DNA from 4 places in the Photobacterium panuliri genome. Region 1 is predicted to be linked to each of the others. Evidence: predicted binding sites of a transcription regulator. Region 1 holds the regulator's gene; each other region holds the start of a gene.

Region 1 (5,171 bases):
TTTATGGAGTATGGGCTCGCTGGCCGGCGCAACATGGCCGGGGATCGGTCTGGCTTTTGCCACTCTTACCACACTTCTGACGTTATTTTACCGCGATGCGAATGGCATCAACGCCCTATTACTAGGTGAAGCAGAAGCCAAACACCTCGGCATTAATGTGCAACAGCTAAAACGTCGCTTGATTCTTCTGTGTGCGGCAGGTGTCGGTATTGCCGTCTCTCTGACAGGGGTTATTGGCTTTGTCGGCCTTATCGTCCCCCATATTGGGCGAATACTGGCTGGCCCCAACCATAAAACGCTGCTCCCACTATCAGCGCTCATCGGGGCATTAATCCTGCTGGTTGCCGATATGCTTGCACGTATAGCTGCCGCTCCCGCAGAGCTACCCGTCGGCATCATCACCGCTATTCTGGGGGCTCCGTTCTTTATTATCTTGCTAACTCAACAAAAAGGGAGAATGTCATGACGACCCCATCGCCCCATCTCCCAATTGCGATAGATGCCCGTAACTTAAACCTATCACTTGGCGGGAAAACGCTGCTGGAGAACTTTTCCATTCAGCTACGAAGCGGTGAGCTAACCGCCCTGCTCGGGCCTAACGGTGCGGGGAAAAGCTCCTTGCTAAAAGTGCTTTGCGGGGAAATAGAGGCAGGCGGCAAAACGTACTACTTCGATCATCTACGTGAGCAATGGTCACCCAAAACACTGGCTAGGCATCTTGGCGTATTGCCACAACACAGCGGCCTGACTTTTGCCTTTTCCGCACAGGAGGTCGTACAGCTCGGCGGTATGCCACTTGATCTACCCAATACAAAATGCCAGGCCGTTGCAGAAGCATCCATGACACGGGTCGATGTCAACCACCTTGCCCACCGACTTTACCCTAGCCTTTCAGGCGGGGAAAAACAGCGCGTGCATTTTGCTCGGGTATTGACCCAGCTCAGCGAAGCTGGCCATCAATGTATACTGATGCTTGACGAACCGACATCGGCGCTTGATCTTGCCCACCAGCACAATACTTTGCAGGTAGCCAAAGACATGGCCAAATCTGGCGCTGCCGTTGTTGTGGTCATTCATGACCTAAATTTGGCCTCACAGTATGCCGATCGATTGGTGATTATGAACCACGGTCGTATCCAAGCAGATGGAAACGCTGACCAAGTCCTAACCAGTAGCAATATTGAACGTGTCTATGGTTGGCGGGTATCGGTCATGCCCCATCCTGTTTATGGCTATCCCATTGTAATATCATAAGCCTCACGGATAGAAATGATGACCGCCATCAAGATTTTTTCATTTCTTCGATAAGAATTATTGCACTCTTATCCACACTCGGTAAAATGTGAACGCAAGCGATTACACGGTGCAAACTAACAGTGCGTTGCTTGTTACGCTATTCTATACGTCGATCAGAACGACGAGCTATGCCGCCCTTTGTGATGCGGCTTTAGCTGTTTCTACTCGCTGTACTCAATAGAATAGTGAACTGTAATTACAGCAGATGTGGATAAGTTCACTACTCTTTTGGGTAAAGCTTTCAGTTAGGTCCTCTGACCTCTATCTTATTAGAAGAATAACTATGGCAACGATTAAAGATGTTGCGCGTTTGGCTGGTGTTTCAACGACCACCGTCTCTCACGTAATCAACAAAACTCGCTTCGTCGCAGAAGCAACACAGAAAAAAGTCTTGGAAGCCGTTGACGAGCTTAACTATGCACCGAGTGCCGTTGCGCGAAGCTTGAAGTGCAACACAACTCGCACTATCGGTATGCTGGTAACCAAGTCAACCAACCCATTCTTCGCTGAAGTTGTCCACGGCGTTGAAGAGTACTGCTATGGTCAGGGTTACACACTTATCCTTTGTAATACCGAAGGAAACCTCGACAAGCAGCGCGACTATCTGCGAATGCTGGCTGAAAAACGCGTAGATGGCCTGTTGGTCATGTGTTCTGATCTGGACGAAAAACTGCTTGCACTGTTAGAGCGCCAAAAAGATCTACCAATGGTTATCATGGACTGGGGTCCAGAGAGCCCACATACAGATAAGATCCAAGACAATGCAGAACTTGGTGGCTATGTAGCGACTAAATACTTCATTGAGCATGGTCACAAGAAAATTGGTTGCCTGACAGGCCACAGCGAAAAGGCTGCTTGCCGCGATCGCCTTAAAGGTTTCCGCAAGGCAATGAACGAAGCGAATTTGCCTGTCAACGAAGATTGGATTCTGGAAGGTGACTTCGAGTGTGAATCTGCCGTTGTCGCAGCAAATGCCTTAATCGCAATGGAAGAACGTCCAACTGCTATCTTCTGTTTCAACGACATCATGGCGATGGGTCTGATCAGTACCTTCCAACAAGCAGGAATCCGTATACCGGATGATATCTCTATCATTGGTTACGACAATATCGATCTAGCACCTTACTTTTCACCACCATTGACCACAATCCACCAGCCAAAGCGTCGATTGGGCAAAAGTGCTGTTGAGATTTTGATGCATCGCGTAAAAGACAAAGAACATGCACACCAAGTGTTCGAGATGACTCCTGAACTGGTTGAGCGAAAATCAGTGAAGAAACTCAACTAATTACACGTCACACAATCTGATGACAATACAAGAAGCTGGCCTACCATAGGCCGGCTTTTTTTACAATTTTGACCGATACTTATCGAACGAAAATCAAAAATGCGTTGCCTTTATCAGCCATCTGAATGAAAATATGTGACAAGGATCACAAAACCAAAATTGGGAGCAAGTTCAAATTTATCAACTAATGATATTCTTACCAGGTCACGAACAAGGCAAACCTATCGAAAGGTAGGGACGCAAAGCTTCCGGCCTAAGAGCTGAATATATCCCTATTTTTTATTCAACTTAAGGTAGCGGGGTTGCCGATGGATATAGCAATCATCATTTCAGAAAATATTCGCTATTGTCTGACATAACCAGTTGTGTATCTTTGCTATTCTTTCTCCACGCTCTGTTGTTTGGTGACTTCTAACTTATTTACAGAGAAGACACATGGACAAACCAGTACTTAAAGACTCATTACGACTATTCCAATGTTTTGGTAATATCAAATCACGTTCTATGTTTGGTGGTTATGGTATTTTTTCCGGCGAAACGATGTTCGCGCTAGTCGTAAATAATAAACTTCACCTGCGTGCTAATGCTTCTAATGAAACTGGATTCAAAGACGCAGGCTTAGAACCATATATTTATAAAAAGCGTGGCTTTCCTGTTGTTACCAAGCACTATGCCATTCCTGAAGAATGGTGGCAGCAACCAGAAAAAATTCTAGAGCATGCAAAACAATCACTTGAGGCAGCTCAAGTTGATAAAGTCACCAAGACAACCACAGGCCCAGAGCGCATCAAAGATCTACCAAACCTGCGCCTAGCCAACGAGCGTATGCTGAAGAAAGCAGGCATCGCTACCATTGAAGAGCTAAAAAATGCTGGCTCAATCAATGCGTTTAAAGCCCTACAAGCCACACACAGCGGCAGCCTAGCCATCGATATGCTATGGCAACTAGAAGGCGCAATCAGCGGCAGACACTGGACAGTTATTCCACCAGAACGCCGTCAACAACTTTTGAATGACCTAAACTAATTTAGGTATTAATAAACAGAATTTAGAAAGAGACCTTCGGGTCTCTTTTTTTATTTATTCCTATTAATAAAACCATTAAACCCGTTAATAATAATTAAGATTTATTTATATTCCATTAATTATAAATTCCCTTGATGAATTAACCCTGCCATTTATTTATAATCCAGTAATAATTAGGCTGATCGCTGACTTATATATTAAATATATGCACTCATGCGCAATAAGGCGCCGTAATAAAAGTCCCAACACAGGTTCACTAAACTCAGTGGCATAAAAATATAAACAACAGCGTGAGAACGAGGACATTAGACAAAGTCTCAAGAGAAGCAGAACACACCAACCGCCACACCTCGCCTTTTTGCCAGCATGACAAGCAAATCAGAACAAGATCAACATTGATATGACAAATTTTTGTCAGACTCCGTCAAATATTGAATCTCCTCACAAAGCTACTCGCTGATCTTGCTCCATACTTTCTTTCGTTCAGGCCAAGGTTAGAATGAACACAACTGAATCGTGGAGGTAGTATGAGTTATTCCAAACCATTCCCGGGACAAAATGAACGTGTGTTCAAGGATACGTTTGGTAAATGGCCACGCCTAATGCGCTGGCTGGTCCTGATCAGTCTTTTCCCCCCAATGCTAACCCTCTTCCTCGTACAGCAGGATTACACGTCGATCACAGCTCTTAGAGATGCGGTTACCTGGACCCTGCTCAGTAACAGTTCCCTTCTACTGTGGGGCATCTTGCTGCGCATACGAGCGAGGAAGTACTGGTATCGAAACTACCATATCGGTAAAACCATGCTGTTGGCTTTCGTGCCCATCGCTGTTTGCGGCTATTTGCTGATTGCAGAGGCCGTGCCAAAACATATGGTTACCAATAACCAACCCAGAACTGTACAAATAAGCATCAACTAAAAGAATTTAAAGCACTTTTTTCAATTAAACTGAAATAATCCGCCTCTTGGTAAGGTCTAGTCTCACAAATGCACCAGCATATCGGTGATAATGACAGGCTTGCAGTTTTTTCTTGCAAACCATAGACATTCAGAGAGGTTAATGTGCGCATCCCATCCAAACGTCGTTATTCTATTTTTGTCCGGCCCCTACTGTGGCTTCAGAAGCGACACTACGGCAATGTACTCAATCCCGCCAAGTTGTGGGGGCGTCGCCCAACCTTATTCTGGCTAGTCGCAGGTTTTTTCGGCTTTCTTGACCGCTCATCATCCCCCCTCGCACCAGTGATCCGTTCGCTGATCTGCGTCCGCGTCTCGCAACTCAACGATTGCGCCTTCTGTGTTGACGCCAATGGCATGAAGCTGGCTGAACGCTGTGATTCAGTCGAAAAAATCAAAGCACTGGCTAATTGGCAGCACAGCAACCTATTCAATGCAGAAGAAATTGCCGTGTTGCACTACGTAGAAGCGATGACGATCACAGGCCAGAAAGTTACTGACGATATGCTATCGACCCTCAGCCAATGGTATGACGAAGATGCTATCGTTGAACTGACCGCCTTGGTTGCTTTTCAGAACCTATCGGCCAAGTTCAATACCGCC
Region 2 (5,171 bases), 360 kb from region 1:
CAGGCAATAATTTTGGGCTCGTGGACACATATTCAAAAGAATTTTGTATATAATTGCCTGATCATGAAGTGGCCATTAGGGTAGGCGAGACGATGAAAGATTGGTTTCTTTTGTATTGTAAACGCAGCGAGCAGGAACGAGCTGTCATCAATCTGGATCGTCAGGGTGTTGAATGTTATTACCCGCAAGTGACCGTTGAAAAAATTGTACGTAGTAAGCGTGTTTCATCGCAAGAACCACTGTTCCCCAACTACATGTTTGTTTATTTTGATCCTGAAATGATCAGCTATACAACGGTACGTTCAACGCGCGGGGTGGCTGATTTTATCCGGCAGGGCAAAACACCGCAGCGAGTTGACCCCGACCTCATCTATAGTCTAATGGTTAATGAGGATTCCGCGGAACAACAGGCAAAATTGTCTAATCTGCCTCAGCCTGGTGAAACCCTCAAACTTGCTCAAGGGCAATTCAAAGGGATAGAGGCAATTTATCATGAACCTGATGGCGAAAAGCGCTCATTCATGCTGATAAATCTGCTGGGCAAGCAGGTGAAAGTGAGTGTCCAGAACGAATATTTAATTAAAAAATAATTCTCGTTTGTTATATTGGCCCAGCCACGTTTAAATATGGATAAAGAAATGTCGAATACTTCCCCCGTCCGTAAGGCAGTGATTCCAGTTGCTGGCTTGGGTACTCGTATGTTGCCAGCGACAAAGGCCATCCCAAAAGAGATGCTGCCGATTGTAGATAAACCGCTGATTCAGTATGTAGTGAGTGAGTGTGTTGCTGCTGGGATCAAAGAGATTATTTTGGTGACGCATTCATCAAAAAATTCGATTGAAAACCATTTCGATACCTCTTTTGAACTCGAAGCCACGCTAGAGAAACGTGTTAAGCGTCAGCTACTCGATGAGGTGCAGAATATTTGCCCGCCTGACGTTACGATTATGCATGTGCGCCAAGGTCAGGCCAAAGGTCTAGGCCATGCTGTGCTGTGTGCCCACCCACTGGTTGGCGATGAGCCGTTTGCCGTCGTGTTGCCAGACGTCATTCTTGATGATGTGGCCAGTGACTTGCGTCGTGAGAATATGGCTGCGATGGTAAAGGCTTTCAATGAGAATGGTGTGAGCCAGGTGATGGTTGAGCCAGTGCCGATGTCCGAGGTATCTAGCTATGGTGTCGCGGATGTTAATGGTGCGGATCTGTTACCTGGTGGTTCGGTATCGATGACCAAGGTTGTTGAGAAACCGGCTCAGGACGATGCGCCGTCGAACTTGGCCATTGTCGGTCGTTATATTTTGTCTGCGGATATTTGGCCGTTGTTGTCGCGTACGCCAATTGGTGCCGGTGATGAGATCCAACTGACAGATGCGATTGATATGCTGATGGAAAAACAGCAGGTTAATGCATTTCATATGTCAGGCAAAAGCCATGACTGTGGTTCGAAGATCGGCTATATGAAAGCGTTTGTCGAATACGGCATGCGTCATAATGAATTTGGCGAAGCGTTTACCGATTACCTGAAATCGCTGGCAAAGTAAAAAGTCAGTAAGCCTTACTTTTTTAATCACCAGCTGAATAAATGAAGTCCCTGTGTTTTATGACACAGGGACTTTTTGTTATTTACTGTGACTGCGGATTTACTTGCTATGGAATAGTTCGCAGGCGTGGAGGGTGTTTTCGATCAGGGTGGCCACGGTCATTGGCCCAACGCCGCCAGGAACCGGAGTAATATGGCGGGCTTTTTGCTGTGCTAGATCGTACTCAACATCCCCGATTAATTTGCCGCTGTCGAGCCGGTTGATACCGACATCGATAACGGTGGCACCTTCTTTGATCCAGTCGCCAGGAATGAAATTGGGCTTGCCCACGGCGACGACCAGAATATCGGCTTGGCGGACATGATTCTCTAGATCATGAGTAAAGCGGTGGCAGGTTGTTGTGGTCGCCCCTGCCAGCAGCATTTCCAGTGTCATAGGGCGGCCGACGATATTGGATGCGCCGACAATCACGGCATGCTTGCCCCTAACCTCGATATTGTAACGCTCAAGCAAGGTCATAATGCCTTTCGGGGTGCAGGAGCGTAACTTGGGAATACGCTGGCACAGACGACCGACATTGAAAGGATGGAAACCATCCACATCCTTTTCTGGATCGATATGCTCGAGCACTTTTGTGCTGTCGATGCCAGCCGGTAGTGGGAGCTGAACTAAAATACCGTCAACGTTTTGGTCATTGTTGAGAGTATCTATGAGATCTAGCAGTTCGGCTTCGGTGGCCGTGGCTGGCAGGTCGTACGAGCGGGACACAAAGCCAACTTCGTCACAGGCCTTGCGCTTGCTGGCAACATAGATTTGGGAGGCAGGATCTTGGCCGACCAGAATGACCGCTAGTCCAGGAGCGCGTAGCCCCGCCTCGATTCGGGCTTTTACGCGAGCTGCGACTTCTTGGCGGACAGTTTGAGATATGAGTTTACCATCGATAATTTGAGCGGCCATGGTGTTCCTTTCGTCAGAGGTTGCTGAGCGATATCAGTTGTCAGGTTTGACTATGCACATGCAGAGAGGATGATTAGCCTGTGCTGTCACGGCGCTGCATATTGTCGCAGAGTTTTTTGACTAAATCCACATCGCAAACGTTTGCTATTTGTATTTTGGTTAAAGTTGATAAAACTATTGGGTGCATTGTTAATCTTGTTGGTTGGTGATGAAGGTGTCAATTTGCGATATTTCCCCCCGGATTGCTTTATGTTTGAACGTTTGATTGCAAATGCTCGGAAAATAGGGGAAAAGGCGTTGACGTTCACTGACGGCTACGTATAATTCCCCTCGTACCACCGCACAATGGTGGCACCATGACGCGCCCTTAGCTCAGTTGGATAGAGCACGTACCTTCTAAGTATGTGGTCGCAGGTTCGAATCCTGCAGGGCGCGCCAGCGTATTCTAGCCCGCAGCAAGTATCTTGCTGCGGGCTTTTTCATGTCTGAAATTCCCTTTCTGCCTTTCTGCCTTTCTGCCTTTCTGCTGACTATTGTCTGAGTGCGTGGCGTTGACGTTTGGAGATGGTCGTTGTTCGCGGCCTGCGTTGCGCTACCAGCTTATTTGTGTGCCATCCCAATGGAAAAACTGCCCGCTGCCGGTATTGGGTATAGTGGCGATAAGGGTAAGCAACCGCTCTGCGGTTAGCGATGGGCTGAAGAGTTTCCCGTCGGCGATATTTGCCCAAAACGGGGCTGAGAGGTCTGTTGCGGTTGTTCCCGGGTGAATAGCGGCCACGATAGCGTTGGGATATTGGCGCCGCCATTCATGGCTGAGTGTTTTGACAAACATATTGAGGGCCGCTTTGCTCATACGGTAGCTGTACCAGCCACCGGTTCGGTTATCACTAATAGAGCCAACCAATGCTGACAGGCAGATGAAGCGGAAAGGGTCAGCTCGTTGGTAGCCTGTGGCTAGGTACTGAGCGAGGGCGATACTTAGGTAGGTGTTAGCCTCTAGATTGCGCTGGAAAGAATCAGGAGTGATATCGTCGAGTTTTTTTTCTGGCATTGATTGACCATGGTGAAGTATGCCCGCGGCATTGATAGTCCAGTCCGGCTTCCCGAAACGACGAAACAGGCCGTTGAGTTTACTTTGTGTTTCAGCAGTGTCCGTCAGCAGATCCCCCTCAATAATGGCCAGTTGCCGTGGGGCGCTTTGGCGCAGTTCGAGCAATTTGGGGGAGGCTTGCCGGGTTAGGGCGGTAACCTGATTCCCGTGCGCTATACTCCTGCCGACCAGCGCCAGCCCAATGCCGCCGGAGGCGCCGACGATAAAGTGTTTCATTATTATCCCCCTTTTGATTATCTCTTTTCTTACTGACTGGCGGTGGCCTTGGATCAGTCGCGAAGGGTGAGCTAATTGGCTGATGTAAAAAACAGCAATGGGAAGGCAATTGAATCGGATAAATCAACGCATGGTCAAAAAAACGTAATGGGATGCGATTTTTTTAAACTTTTCCCTTGTAAATGGAATTTTTGCCCCTATCTTGTGTGAAAGGTTGAATTGCGGAGGCTCTTGTCTCGACGAATCGGGATGCGACCGTTATAATACCGCGTTTTTAATTTGCCTCGCTTTTGCATACGCTGCAATGAGGGGAATTATCAGAATTAAGGCGTTATGGTACTGGCGTGGTTGCCGGCCATAACACGAAAGGATGCCACCGTCAGCCAAGCTGATCGGCAACATCACTCAGAGAACACTGAGTAAGTTTTGAGGTTAAAATAATGCAAGTTACCGTTGAAACCACTGAAGGTCTAGAACGCCATCTAACTATCACAGTTCCAGCAGCTAACATCGAAAACGCTGTGAATGCTGAGCTGAAGAAAATTGCTAAGAATCGTCGTTTCGATGGTTTCCGTCCTGGTAAAGCACCGATGAAAATGGTTGCTCGTATGTTTGGTGCTTCAGTTCGTCAGGACATCCTGGGCGAAGTAATGCAGCGTCACTTCATCGAAGCTATCGTGAAAGAGAAGATCAACCCAGCGGGTGCACCTACTTTCACTCCAGTTGAAATCGAAGAAGGCAAAGACCTAGTATTCAAAGCGTCTTTCGAAGTATTCCCAGAGATCGTACTAGCTGGCCTAGACAAGATCGCTGTTGAGAAACCAGCTGTAGAAGTTAAAGCTGAAGACGTTGACGCGATGCTAGAAACTCTGCGCAAGCAGCAGGCAACTTGGAAAGAAGTTGAAGAAGCAGCAGCAGAAAGCAGCCGTGTAACTATCGACTTCACTGGTTCTATCGACGGCGAAGAGTTCGAAGGCGGCAAAGCTGAAGGCTTCGCACTAGCTATGGGCCAGGGCCGTATGATCCCAGGTTTCGAAGACGGTATCGTAGGTAAGAAAGCTGGCGAAGAGTTCACTGTAGAAGTAACTTTCCCAGAAGAATACCATGCTGAAAACCTAAAAGGTAAAGCAGCATCTTTCGCTATCAAACTACACAAAGTTGAAGCGCAAGAGCTACCTGAACTGACTGAAGAGTTCGTTGCTAAGTTCGGCGTTGAAGACGGTTCTGTTGACGCGCTTAAAGCTGAAGTTCGCAAGAACATGGAACGTGAACTGAAGCAAGCAACTAAAGCTCGCATCAAAGATCAGGTTCTTAACGGCCTAGTTGAGCAGAACGATATCGCTGTT
Region 3 (5,171 bases), 310 kb from region 1:
AGCTCTTGAGCCAAGAGGTTCTCAAGACCTCGAGATGTAATAGCTAGATATTGATTCATGGGGTTCTTTTCGCGCTTATGTTGCGAAGAATTATAACTGAAAACAGACCAAATACCTTGCACCAGAAAGAACTTAAATGCCTATTTAGCTAAAAAAACAGCAATCGCCTGTTTTACCCCTATTCTCAACTGAGCCCTTCGAAAGTAAACACACTACAGATTGTAGCTATCAGGCAACAATCTAGTGCGCACCTTCGCCAAACAGAGGTAGCAACAATATCCTCCCTTCCTCTTAGGCGGCACACCCAACATAGTTTCCACAGATAAACAATAGATTTTTATTGTTTATTTTCAACTGCTTATCCGATTTATTTTGACTTTATTTGTCGAGAAAAACCTTTAAATAGATGCTCATTAATCACTTCCTATGCCATTGTTATCCTACCAATCACCATTGGTTTCCTTTTGGGAAAGATTGAGGATTGGCACACCAGTGGATAAAAAATCCATAATGAAAATAAATTACAGATAACAACTAAATGAGGAAATAAGGTAATTGGTGTTGTCTTTTTGTGGGTAAAATATGGGTGTTTTTTTGTCCTGATCTCTAAAATTAAGACAAAAAAATTATTCAACAATAATAAAAAAATACGAGCAAGATCACTTTAGGCACGGTTATTTTGTGTAAGGAAAGAGGTTAAATATCCTAATAGTGGCTAAGATATAGGCACCAAATTGCCAAATAATTGACATCTAACGATGACCAGCCCCTCCTCGCATAAGAGAGAACGACCCGCAGACTATGTCTTCATAAAGCACATAGATCTACATATCGTAAGGTTGTCCAGAAGAAGGTATTAGCATGGTCTTGTTGTGACAGCGTCACGAATATATCCGGCAAGCAGAGAGAATGGTATATAAGGTATCAGTCAAGATAGCGAAATACGGACGTGTCTGCATAACTGTATGGCGTCATTAACGGCATGACTATCATGATGGAAACAGGCCGCATAGATACAATTGACTAACGACAAAGAAGATATGAGATAGGAAGAGAAAGAAGATGGCCGAGAGGAAAGATTAAGAAAACAAAAAAAAGAAGCCTAGCTTCTCAATGTATAAGATGGAAATGGATAGCGACTCTTTACTCCAACGGGGAAATCACTACCCCACCAGCGCAAAGCTAACCACAGGCTGTTCGATATAAACTTCGTATTCAGACATACGGTCATTCATCACCTTAATCAGCTCACAAAACGCCATTTCCTTGCTTGTTGTAAGGGTCAAGCCCTCAACCGAGGCCAGCATACACAAACTAGCACAACCGCTATTCTCAATAATCAAGAAATTACCCTTCCCATCTTTGGTTGTTAGGGTCACAACATCCCCGGTTTGAGGGACACAATTTGCGTTGCTCGACTCAAAGAACCAGCTCTTAGGCATCATTGGTTTATGGAAACGGCTTGCGGCAACAGCAGTCAGGGCCAATTCGGCCTTTCTCGGAGGAGAAAGATCTAACTGGTTGATGCCTTCAAGGTAGGTTTGATAAGTAGTTGCATCATCAACCGTGAATACGCTTTTCGCGAACGCACACGGGATAAGATGCTTGGTCGGAATTGAAACACGGAAAACCATTTCATCGCCAAGATCTAGCATCAAAGCGTCAACTTTCTGGTCGTAATACCACATCCATGAATTGTTAGGTTTCAACATGTTATCGCTCCAAACCTTCTCCGTAACATCAAATTGTCCAACACTTGAAACAACTCTAGGAGAATTTTACTTTGCTCAACTCAAATAAAAAGAGGAAAAATATTCGTGAAAACGAATGCAACTTTATGAAAGTTTGACAATTTACACTAAAAATCTCTTTTGTCATAAGCATTTAATAAAAAAAAGTGCTTGTGATTAAATCACAAGCACATCTTTATTCTACCAATTTAAGTGACAAGGTCACGTGAATCTGAGTATTTACTCTAAGCCCATCACAATATCTTTCACCAATTTAGGCCCGTGGTAGATAAAACCGGAGTAAACCTGAACGAGGCTAGCCCCTGCCTGGATCTTCTCACGAGCGGCAATGGCCGAATCAATGCCACCTACCCCGATAATTGGCAACGCACCATCCAGAGCTTCAGCAAGCAAGCGAATGACCTCTGTACTGCGATTTTGTAGCGGACGGCCACTCAAGCCCCCCATCTCATCACAATGCGGCATTCCCTGAACCAAAGTACGATCCAGTGTCGTATTGGTTGCAATCACCCCATCAATCTTATTCTTGATCAATGACTCTGCAATCTGACGAATTTCATGATCCTCAAGATCTGGCGCGATCTTAAGCGCCAACGGGACATATTTACCATGCTTTTCCGCTAGTTCGCTTTGCTTTTCTTTTAGCTGGGCCAGTAACTCATCCAGCATCTCGCCATATTGCAGTGTACGCAACCCAGGCGTATTCGGTGACGAGATGTTTACCGCAATATACCCCGCGTGCTCATACACCTTCTCCATGCAGATCAGGTAATCTTCCGCGCCTTTTTCCAATGGTGTATCTTTGTTTTTACCGATATTAATCCCAATAACGCCGTCATATTTGGCTTTCTTGACATTTTCAATCAGATTATCAACACCTAGGTTATTAAAGCCGAAACGGTTAATAATCCCTTCCGCAGGAATAACGCGGAACAAACGAGGCTTATCATTACCCGCCTGTGGACGAGGCGTTACCGTCCCCACTTCCACAAAACCAAAGCCCATAGCACCAAATGCTTCAATACATTCGCCGTTTTTATCAAGGCCTGCAGCCAAACCAACTGGATTTTTGAAGGTAATGCCCATTACTTCAACTGGGCGATCAGGAACGTGTTGACGATAGAAGAGATCGAGAGGAGTGCCGGTGAAGCGAGAAAAATTCTGAATAGCAAGATCATGTGCTTTTTCAGCGTCCAGCTTAAAAATTGCAGATCGTGCGAGGCGGTAAATCATTGTACCTCCTATAAAAGCCCCGTATAAACGGGAGGACATTATTCCTACTTTACCCTCTTAGTTCAACGTTTATTTTCTGCATTCAACGCGAATTTTCGTTATATAGTTATCAAATATCAAAATTACTGTCTTGTTTCACATTAAAAAAGCAAACGTTTAACCTAACTCCCCCATTTGAACAAAAGGCCACATGACATTGCCATGTGGCCTTCTCCTATAATCGGCTACATCCAGACTACGGGGTTAAGTTTAGCCTGCGGGTCGGCAATTCAAATTAAGCAACATCAGCTCACGCAACGCCACCGAGAACTTAGCAAACTCATGCGTCGTTCCTACTTTGAATTCTGCCAATACGGTATTCCAACGCTGTATAGCCGGACGATGGACTTCCAGCCAGTTTTCAATCAAAGCTTCAACATTATCCCCATTCACACCACTCGTGATCACCGCCAATGTTAGCTGCCGCTGCTGCCAATCAAGATCCTCCCGGAACGAAGCTCTGGCCAACGCTTGCCAGTGGTTCTCAACCGGCTGGTTATGAACCTGCTTCAAGAACCAATGCAATGACAAGTCAGCCCCAATCACAAAATAAACATGCGCAATAAAGTCGATGTCCTTATCTAGCTGACTGGCAATCTGTGCTATGTCCATTGCCGAGTACAAACTGCTCAGACGCGCAATGTTATGCGCCAATTGGTCGGGGATGCCCTGATCAAGCATCAACTGTGCCTGCTCGTTATGCTCTTGCACCTCTTCAGTGACAAGGTAACGCTCTAAATTCTCCCTTAACCGATTGATGACCGGTTGATAGAAAGCGATCTGCTGCTCGATTCCCAACGAACGGTCACGATTACGCAATATCCATCGAGTCGCCCGGCGCAACATTCTACGGCAGCGATACAACACCTCGTATTGCACGTTTGCCGGGATAATGTTGTCTAGCGCTCTTACTTGTTCAAAATACAACTCAAAGTTAAACAACGCACGCCCGACAGAATAAGCAGAAGATATCTCTGCCACTGTTGCCCCTGTCTCTTCCTGAAGCCGCGTTACGAAGTTGCAGCCCATTTCATTAGACATTTGATTGGCCAGCGAGGTTGCAATTAACTCCCTACGCAGTGGATGCTGCTCCATTTGCAGCTGATACTTCTGCCTGAGCTCTTTAGGGAAATAGGCCGGTAACAAACGGGCATGATACGGATCACTTGCTACCTCGTCGGTAACCAGTTGCTCCTTCAAAACCATTTTTCCATAGGCCACCAGCACAGCTAGCTCTGGTCTGGTCAGGCCCATTCCCGATTTTTCTCGCTCCGCGAGGGTATCGTCATCAGGCAAGTATTCTAATACCCGATCCAACTTACCTTCTTTTTCCAGATGGTGGATAAAGCGGATCTGCTCTTTGAGCAGCAAGACCTGCTGCTGCTGAGTCACCGATATGGATTCGCTCTGGAAGTAGGCATCATCTAAGACAATCTCACCGACCTCATCTTCCATGCGCTCCAGCAACTCATTACGCTGCTTGTAGGTAAGATCCCCAGCGACAACAAGGCTGTTTAGCAAAATTTTGATATTAACCTCGTTATCCGAGCAATCAACGCCCCCCACGTTATCAATAAAATCGGTATTAACCCGGCCGCCATGCTTGGCATATTCAACCCGACCTAGCTGGGTCAGACCCAGATTCCCCCCTTCACCAACAATTTTTGCCCTAAGTTCGCTGCCATTGATCCGCAAAGCATCATTAGCCCGATCACCAACCTCGCTATGGCTTTCTGCCGATGCCTTGACATAGGTGCCAATCCCGCCGTTCCACAATAAATCAACATCCATTTGTAATATCAGCCGGATCAGCTCATTGGGCGGCATAACCTGTTTACGTGTCCCCAATAACTTCTGAACCTGTGGCGATAGCTTTATCGATTTGCTACGACGAGAGAACACGCCACCACCTTCCGAGATTAATGCCGAATCATAATCTTCCCAGCTTGAACGAGGCTGGTTAAACAAGCGTTCCCGCTCTTGCCAACTCGATGCGGCATCAGGATTGGGATCGAGGAAGATATGCATGTGGTTAAACGCCGCCACCAACTGTATATGCTTAGACAGAAGCATTCCGTTACCAAACACATCACCGGCCATGTCACCAATACCCGCACAGGTAAAATCCGTATTCTGGCAATCAATACC
Region 4 (5,171 bases), 1.6 Mb from region 1:
CTCCAGTTAGCCAAGATCGCCGAAACGAACTTGTAGGGCGGTAATGGCGGTCAGTGCGGCGGTTTCCGTCCGCAGGACGCGCGGTCCCAGCAGTGTTTCCTCAAAATGGTAATCGCGGGTCTTCGCGATTTCTTCGGCGGACAGGCCGCCTTCAGGGCCGATCAGCAGGCGGACATTTTCCACCGGCGTCGGCAGGGTGTTGATTGAGTATTTGGCACGCGGGTGAAGGTTCAGCTTGAGGCCGTCGTATTCTTCGGCGCACCACTCTTCGAGCTGCATGATCGGGCGGATCTCAGGCACGGTATTGCGGCCGCACTGCTCACAGGCGCTGATGGCAATTTTCTGCCACTGGGCGAGTTTCTTCTCGAAACGCTTCTGATCCAGCTTGACGCCGCAGCGTTCTGAAATCAGCGGGGTAATGGTATTCACGCCCAGTTCGACAGATTTCTGGATAGTGAACTCCATTTTATCGCCACGCGAAATGACCTGGCCGAGATGAAGATTGAGCGGTGATTCGCTGCTGCGATCGATGCGCTTTTGGATCTCGACCTGGACATTCTTCTTGCTGACTTCGCTGATCACGGCTGGGAATTCGGCACCGCTGCCGTCAAACAGTTCAACTTCCTGGCCTGGCTGCATCCGCAGTACGCGACCAATGTGACCGGCTGCATCTTCGCTGAGCATGACGAAACCCGAAGACGGTAGTGTCTCTGGGTGGTAAATACGTGGGATTCTCATGGCTATCTTGTAACCTGTTGGGTTTATTCTGGCAGTATTATATACCCAAGTGTGTCCAAGATGCTTGTTTCTGGGGCAGCCCGCATGTGGGCGGCCCCATGAGATTATTTCGAGGTGTTTTTGCAGCGTTCAAGTAGGGCCTGATACTGCTTGGTTTCACGAGGGGTTAGCGTCAGGTTGTAGGCTTTCACGATCCCCATGAAGTGGGGAATATACTGGCACTGATTTTTGGGCGGCAGCCATTCGTCTAGCCCTTTGGCTCCTTTCTGGCGGTTGAGGGAGGCCTCAACGCTCACGAGGTTTTTGGGGTCGTTAGCAAAGGTTTTACGTTTATCTAAGGTCCAATGATTGGCACCGTGCTCCCAGGCCCATTTCAGAGGGACCACATGGTCGATATCAATGTCGGATGCTCGGTAAATCACTTTGCCGGAATAAGCGCTGTTCCACCGGCCGGAGACCACTTGGCATTGTTTGGCATCTTTGAAGTGCACCTGGCCGACCGACTGGGCAATCAGGGTTTCCATGCGGGCGTTCTGGCAATCTTTGTCGAAATCCTGCCAGCCGTGGCCAAAGTGGTGGCGTTGGTATGAGCCGGAATCTGCCGCCGAGCTGGTTGTCGGTGCTTTGGCTCCCTTGGGCAAACGGCCGCCACTCTCTAAGCATGCGCTAAGGCTATTGTAGGGCGTAAAATTCTTGGTGCGCTGGTACGATGCGCTATTGCTGTCATGGCAGATCCCGCTCGTGGATTTTTTTACGATCGTATCTGCGGCATGGGAAGAAGAGGCAAACGGCAATAGCAGAGAGATAGCCAGTCCATAGCAGGCGTGGCGAGATAGGGAGGAGATGATGTATCGCATGGCAGTCCTAAGTCAGGGAGTAATACTGACAAGACTATCACCGAAAAGGCTTTTTAGATTGATATCACATTGTGTTTTTGATCATTTACATCCTTAAAAGGCATTTTTTGATCCGAAAGTGGATGGCAAGGGCATGCGATTATACGTTGGCCCAGATCAGGGGATGGCCGCATTGGCGGCAGCGATAGCTGGTTTGGCCGCGTTGAATTTTGTTGTGGCGGCGGATAGTGAGGGGGTAGTCGCTGCACTGGCAGCGATAGAGGAAGGTCTCCCCCTGCACTGAGCTGACATCGAAGCTGTGGGTGGCCCTGGGCTCGAGGCCGTAGATTGCGCTCATGATCTGTTGCCATTCCCGGCCGTGGGGACGAACCTTGCCATAGAGGCGGAAGGTGACGAGGTGGGCGACCTCGTGCGGCACGACTTCCTCAAGGAAGGCCTGCGGGTTTTCGGCGAGCAGTACCGGGTTGAAGCGCAGTTCCCAGCGTTGCAGGCGGGCGCTGCCGGCACTTTTCCCGCGCTGGTTGAACAGCACGGACGGTAGCGGCATGCGCTTGTTGAGACGCTGGTTGGCCTGCCGGATGCAGGCGGCAACGCGTTCTGTCACTTGTGATTGTAGAGGGGTCATGGCCGGTACCTGATAGTTGGATACGGTCGCCGAGTATAGGGAATTGGTGGCGCGGGTGGAAGCCGTGTTTGGCTGCTGGCTTGTGCTAAGCCTGAAACCAAAAAAGGAAGCCGAGGCTTCCTTTTTGTTTGGTCGAACTGCGATTACTTCAGGTTAGCGAAGTCGCGCAGTAGTTCGGCTTTGTCGGTCGCTTCCCAAGGGAACTCTTCGCGGCCGAAGTGGCCGTATGCCGCAGTCTTCTTGTACATTGGCTTCAGCAGGTCAAGCATTTCGATCAGGCCGTATGGGCGTAGGTCGAAGTGCTGGCGTACCGCTTCCACGATGATTTCGTGAGACACTTTCTCGGTGCCGAAGGTTTCGATCATGATAGATGTTGGATCTGCCACGCCGATCGCATAGGACAGCTGGATTTCACAACGGTCAGCCATGCCTGCAGCGACGATGTTCTTCGCTACATAACGCGCTGCGTAAGCGGCAGAACGGTCAACTTTCGATGGATCTTTACCAGAGAATGCACCACCACCGTGACGTGCTGCGCCGCCGTAGGTATCAACGATGATCTTACGACCAGTCAGGCCGCAGTCGCCCATTGGGCCACCGATAACGAAACGGCCGGTTGGGTTGATGAAGTACTTGGTGTCTTTGTTCAGCCACTCAGAAGGCAGTACCGGCTTGATGATTTCTTCCATTACCGCTTCTTGCAGCACAGGCAGCTCGATGCTTTCGCAGTGCTGGGTAGACAGAACAACCGCATCGATACCTACGATTTTGCCCTGATCGTACTGGAATGTTACCTGAGATTTTGCATCTGGACGCAACCAAGGCAGCGCGCCGTTCTTGCGTACTTTAGCCTGACGCTCAACCAAACGGTGTGCGTAAGTGATCGGTGCTGGCATTAGTACGTCGGTTTCGTTGGTTGCGTAGCCAAACATGATGCCCTGGTCACCGGCACCCAGCTCGCGTGGGTCTTCACGGTCAACACCTTGGTTGATGTCTGGAGACTGCTTACCGATTGCGCTTAGTACGGCACAAGAGTTGGCATCAAAGCCCATCTGTGAGTTCACGTAGCCGATTTCACGTACGGTTTCACGGGTGATCTCTTCGATGTCTACCCATGCTGATGTTGTGATTTCGCCACCAACCATCACCATACCGGTTTTTACGTAAGTCTCACACGCCACACGTGCCTTAGGATCTTGTTCTAAGATCGCATCCAATACTGCATCTGAAATTTGGTCTGCAATTTTATCTGGATGGCCTTCTGATACTGACTCAGAAGTAAACAGGTGCTTCGACATGAGCGCTCCCATAAAGTTGAATAAAGTGATAGTACGGTGCTCTATATCAGCCAATCGGCAAGGATGCATAAACGGATATACGTTTGTATGTATAGAGCTACCTCCGTCTAGACGTCTATAATACCTGTTGATATGAGAAAATCAACAATAGGAAGTGTAGGTGTATTGGGTATGAAATAGCGCAAACGATTCCCTGTAACGCTTTTATTACAGCTATTTGGTTGCGTTTAAGCCAGAATAGCATTGATCTGGCAGTTATTTTTCGCTGGAAATCGTTTGCAGAGTAGGGGGCTCTTTGCGACAATACCCGCCCGCCGAACATCGGCTGTACTGGGCATGTGAAGCCCAGACCGCCTCAATAACACTCTACGAATTTCTGGAGCAGACATGTCTTCTCGTAAAGAACTTGCGAATGCAATCCGTGCCCTGAGCATGGACGGTGTACAACAAGCAAACTCTGGCCACCCAGGCGCCCCTATGGGTATGGCTGATATCGCCGAAGTCCTATGGCGCGGCCACATGAACCACAACCCGCAGAACCCTGCGTGGGCTGACCGCGACCGCTTCGTGCTGTCGAACGGCCACGGTTCAATGCTGATTTACTCTCTGCTTCACCTGACTGGCTACGATCTGTCTATCGATGATCTGAAGAACTTCCGCCAGCTGCATTCCAAAACGCCTGGCCACCCAGAATACGGTTACGCACCGGGTGTTGAGACCACCACTGGCCCACTAGGCCAGGGCATCACCAATGCCGTGGGTATGGCGATGGCTGAAAAGGCACTGGCTGCCCAGTTCAACCGCGAAGGCCACGACATCGTTGACCACAACACCTATGTGTTCATGGGCGACGGCTGCCTGATGGAAGGTATCTCCCACGAAGCATGTTCACTGGCGGGTACGCTGGGTCTGGGCAAGCTGATCGCGTTCTGGGATGACAACGGCATTTCTATCGACGGCCACGTTGAGGGCTGGTTCTCTGACGACACCCCTAAGCGTTTCGAAGCATACGGCTGGCACGTGATCCCTGCGGTTGACGGCCACGACGCAGAAGCGATCAACGCAGCTATCGAAGCGGCGAAAGCCGAAACAGGTCGCCCTACGCTGATCTGTACCAAGACCATCATCGGCTTCGGCTCTCCAAACAAAGCGGGTTCTCACGACTGTCACGGTGCTCCACTAGGCGCTGATGAAATCAAAGCGGCACGTGAATTCCTAGGCTGGGAACACGGTCCTTTTGAAATCCCTGCCGACATCTACGCGCAGTGGGATGCCAAAGAAGCTGGCGCAATCAAAGAAGCAAGCTGGAACGACAAGTTCGCAGCGTACGAAGCGGCATACCCTGAGTTGGCTGCTGAATTCAAACGCCGCGTAAACGGTGAGCTGCCAGCACAGTGGGAAGAAAAAGCCTCTGCAATCATCGCTGATCTGCAAGCCAATCCTGCAAACATCGCATCTCGCAAAGCGTCTCAGAACGCACTGGAAGCGTTCGGTGCAATGCTGCCTGAGTTCATGGGCGGCTCGGCTGACCTTGCGCCGTCTAACCTGACCATGTGGTCTGGCTCGAAGTCTTTGACTGCCGATGACTTCTCAGGCAACTACATCCATTACGGTGTGCGTGAGTTCGGCATGACGGCGATCATGAACGGTATC

The links. Region 1 encodes PurR, which represses purine synthesis genes. Its sites were predicted from a motif close to TNANGNAAACGTTTNCNTNA; they were not measured.
Region 2: folD (bifunctional methylenetetrahydrofolate dehydrogenase/methenyltetrahydrofolate cyclohydrolase FolD) is a predicted target of PurR. The motif match lies at 2,628-2,647, and genes of this name have one in related genera.
Region 3: pyrD (quinone-dependent dihydroorotate dehydrogenase) is a predicted target of PurR. The motif match lies at 3,129-3,148, and genes of this name have one in related genera.
Region 4: metK (methionine adenosyltransferase) is a predicted target of PurR. The motif match lies at 3,696-3,715, and genes of this name have one in related genera.

Annotation. Positions count from the first base shown of each region.
Region 1 covers NZ_CP197192.1:1,843,613-1,848,783, reverse strand. The annotation lists gene ACSF8X_RS08585 (FecCD family ABC transporter permease) at 1-466, shown strand, start outside; gene ACSF8X_RS08580 (heme ABC transporter ATP-binding protein) at 463-1,254, shown strand; gene purR (HTH-type transcriptional repressor PurR) at 1,580-2,584, shown strand; cyclic di-GMP riboswitch class I at 2,789-2,894, shown strand; gene ACSF8X_RS08570 (TfoX/Sxy family DNA transformation protein) at 3,020-3,610, shown strand; gene ACSF8X_RS08565 (hypothetical protein) at 4,138-4,530, shown strand; gene ACSF8X_RS08560 (carboxymuconolactone decarboxylase family protein) at 4,674-5,171, shown strand, end outside.
Region 2 covers NZ_CP197192.1:1,487,321-1,492,491, forward strand. The annotation lists gene rfaH (transcription/translation regulatory transformer protein RfaH) at 93-590, shown strand; gene galU (UTP--glucose-1-phosphate uridylyltransferase GalU) at 639-1,541, shown strand; gene folD (bifunctional methylenetetrahydrofolate dehydrogenase/methenyltetrahydrofolate cyclohydrolase FolD) at 1,641-2,498, opposite strand; tRNA gene ACSF8X_RS07065 (tRNA-Arg) at 2,860-2,936, shown strand; gene ACSF8X_RS07070 (SDR family NAD(P)-dependent oxidoreductase) at 3,091-3,825, opposite strand; gene tig (trigger factor) at 4,266-5,171, shown strand, end outside.
Region 3 covers NZ_CP197192.1:2,152,416-2,157,586, forward strand. The annotation lists gene rlmKL (bifunctional 23S rRNA (guanine(2069)-N(7))-methyltransferase RlmK/23S rRNA (guanine(2445)-N(2))-methyltransferase RlmL) at 1-59, opposite strand, end outside; gene ACSF8X_RS10010 (cell division protein ZapC) at 1,164-1,712, opposite strand; gene pyrD (quinone-dependent dihydroorotate dehydrogenase) at 1,971-2,984, opposite strand; gene ACSF8X_RS10020 (NAD-glutamate dehydrogenase) at 3,234-5,171, opposite strand, start outside.
Region 4 covers NZ_CP197192.1:3,408,267-3,413,437, reverse strand. The annotation lists gene rsmE (16S rRNA (uracil(1498)-N(3))-methyltransferase) at 7-738, opposite strand; gene ACSF8X_RS15675 (HNH endonuclease family protein) at 843-1,595, opposite strand; gene ACSF8X_RS15670 (SprT family zinc-dependent metalloprotease) at 1,735-2,220, opposite strand; gene metK (methionine adenosyltransferase) at 2,364-3,518, opposite strand; gene tkt (transketolase) at 3,906-5,171, shown strand, end outside.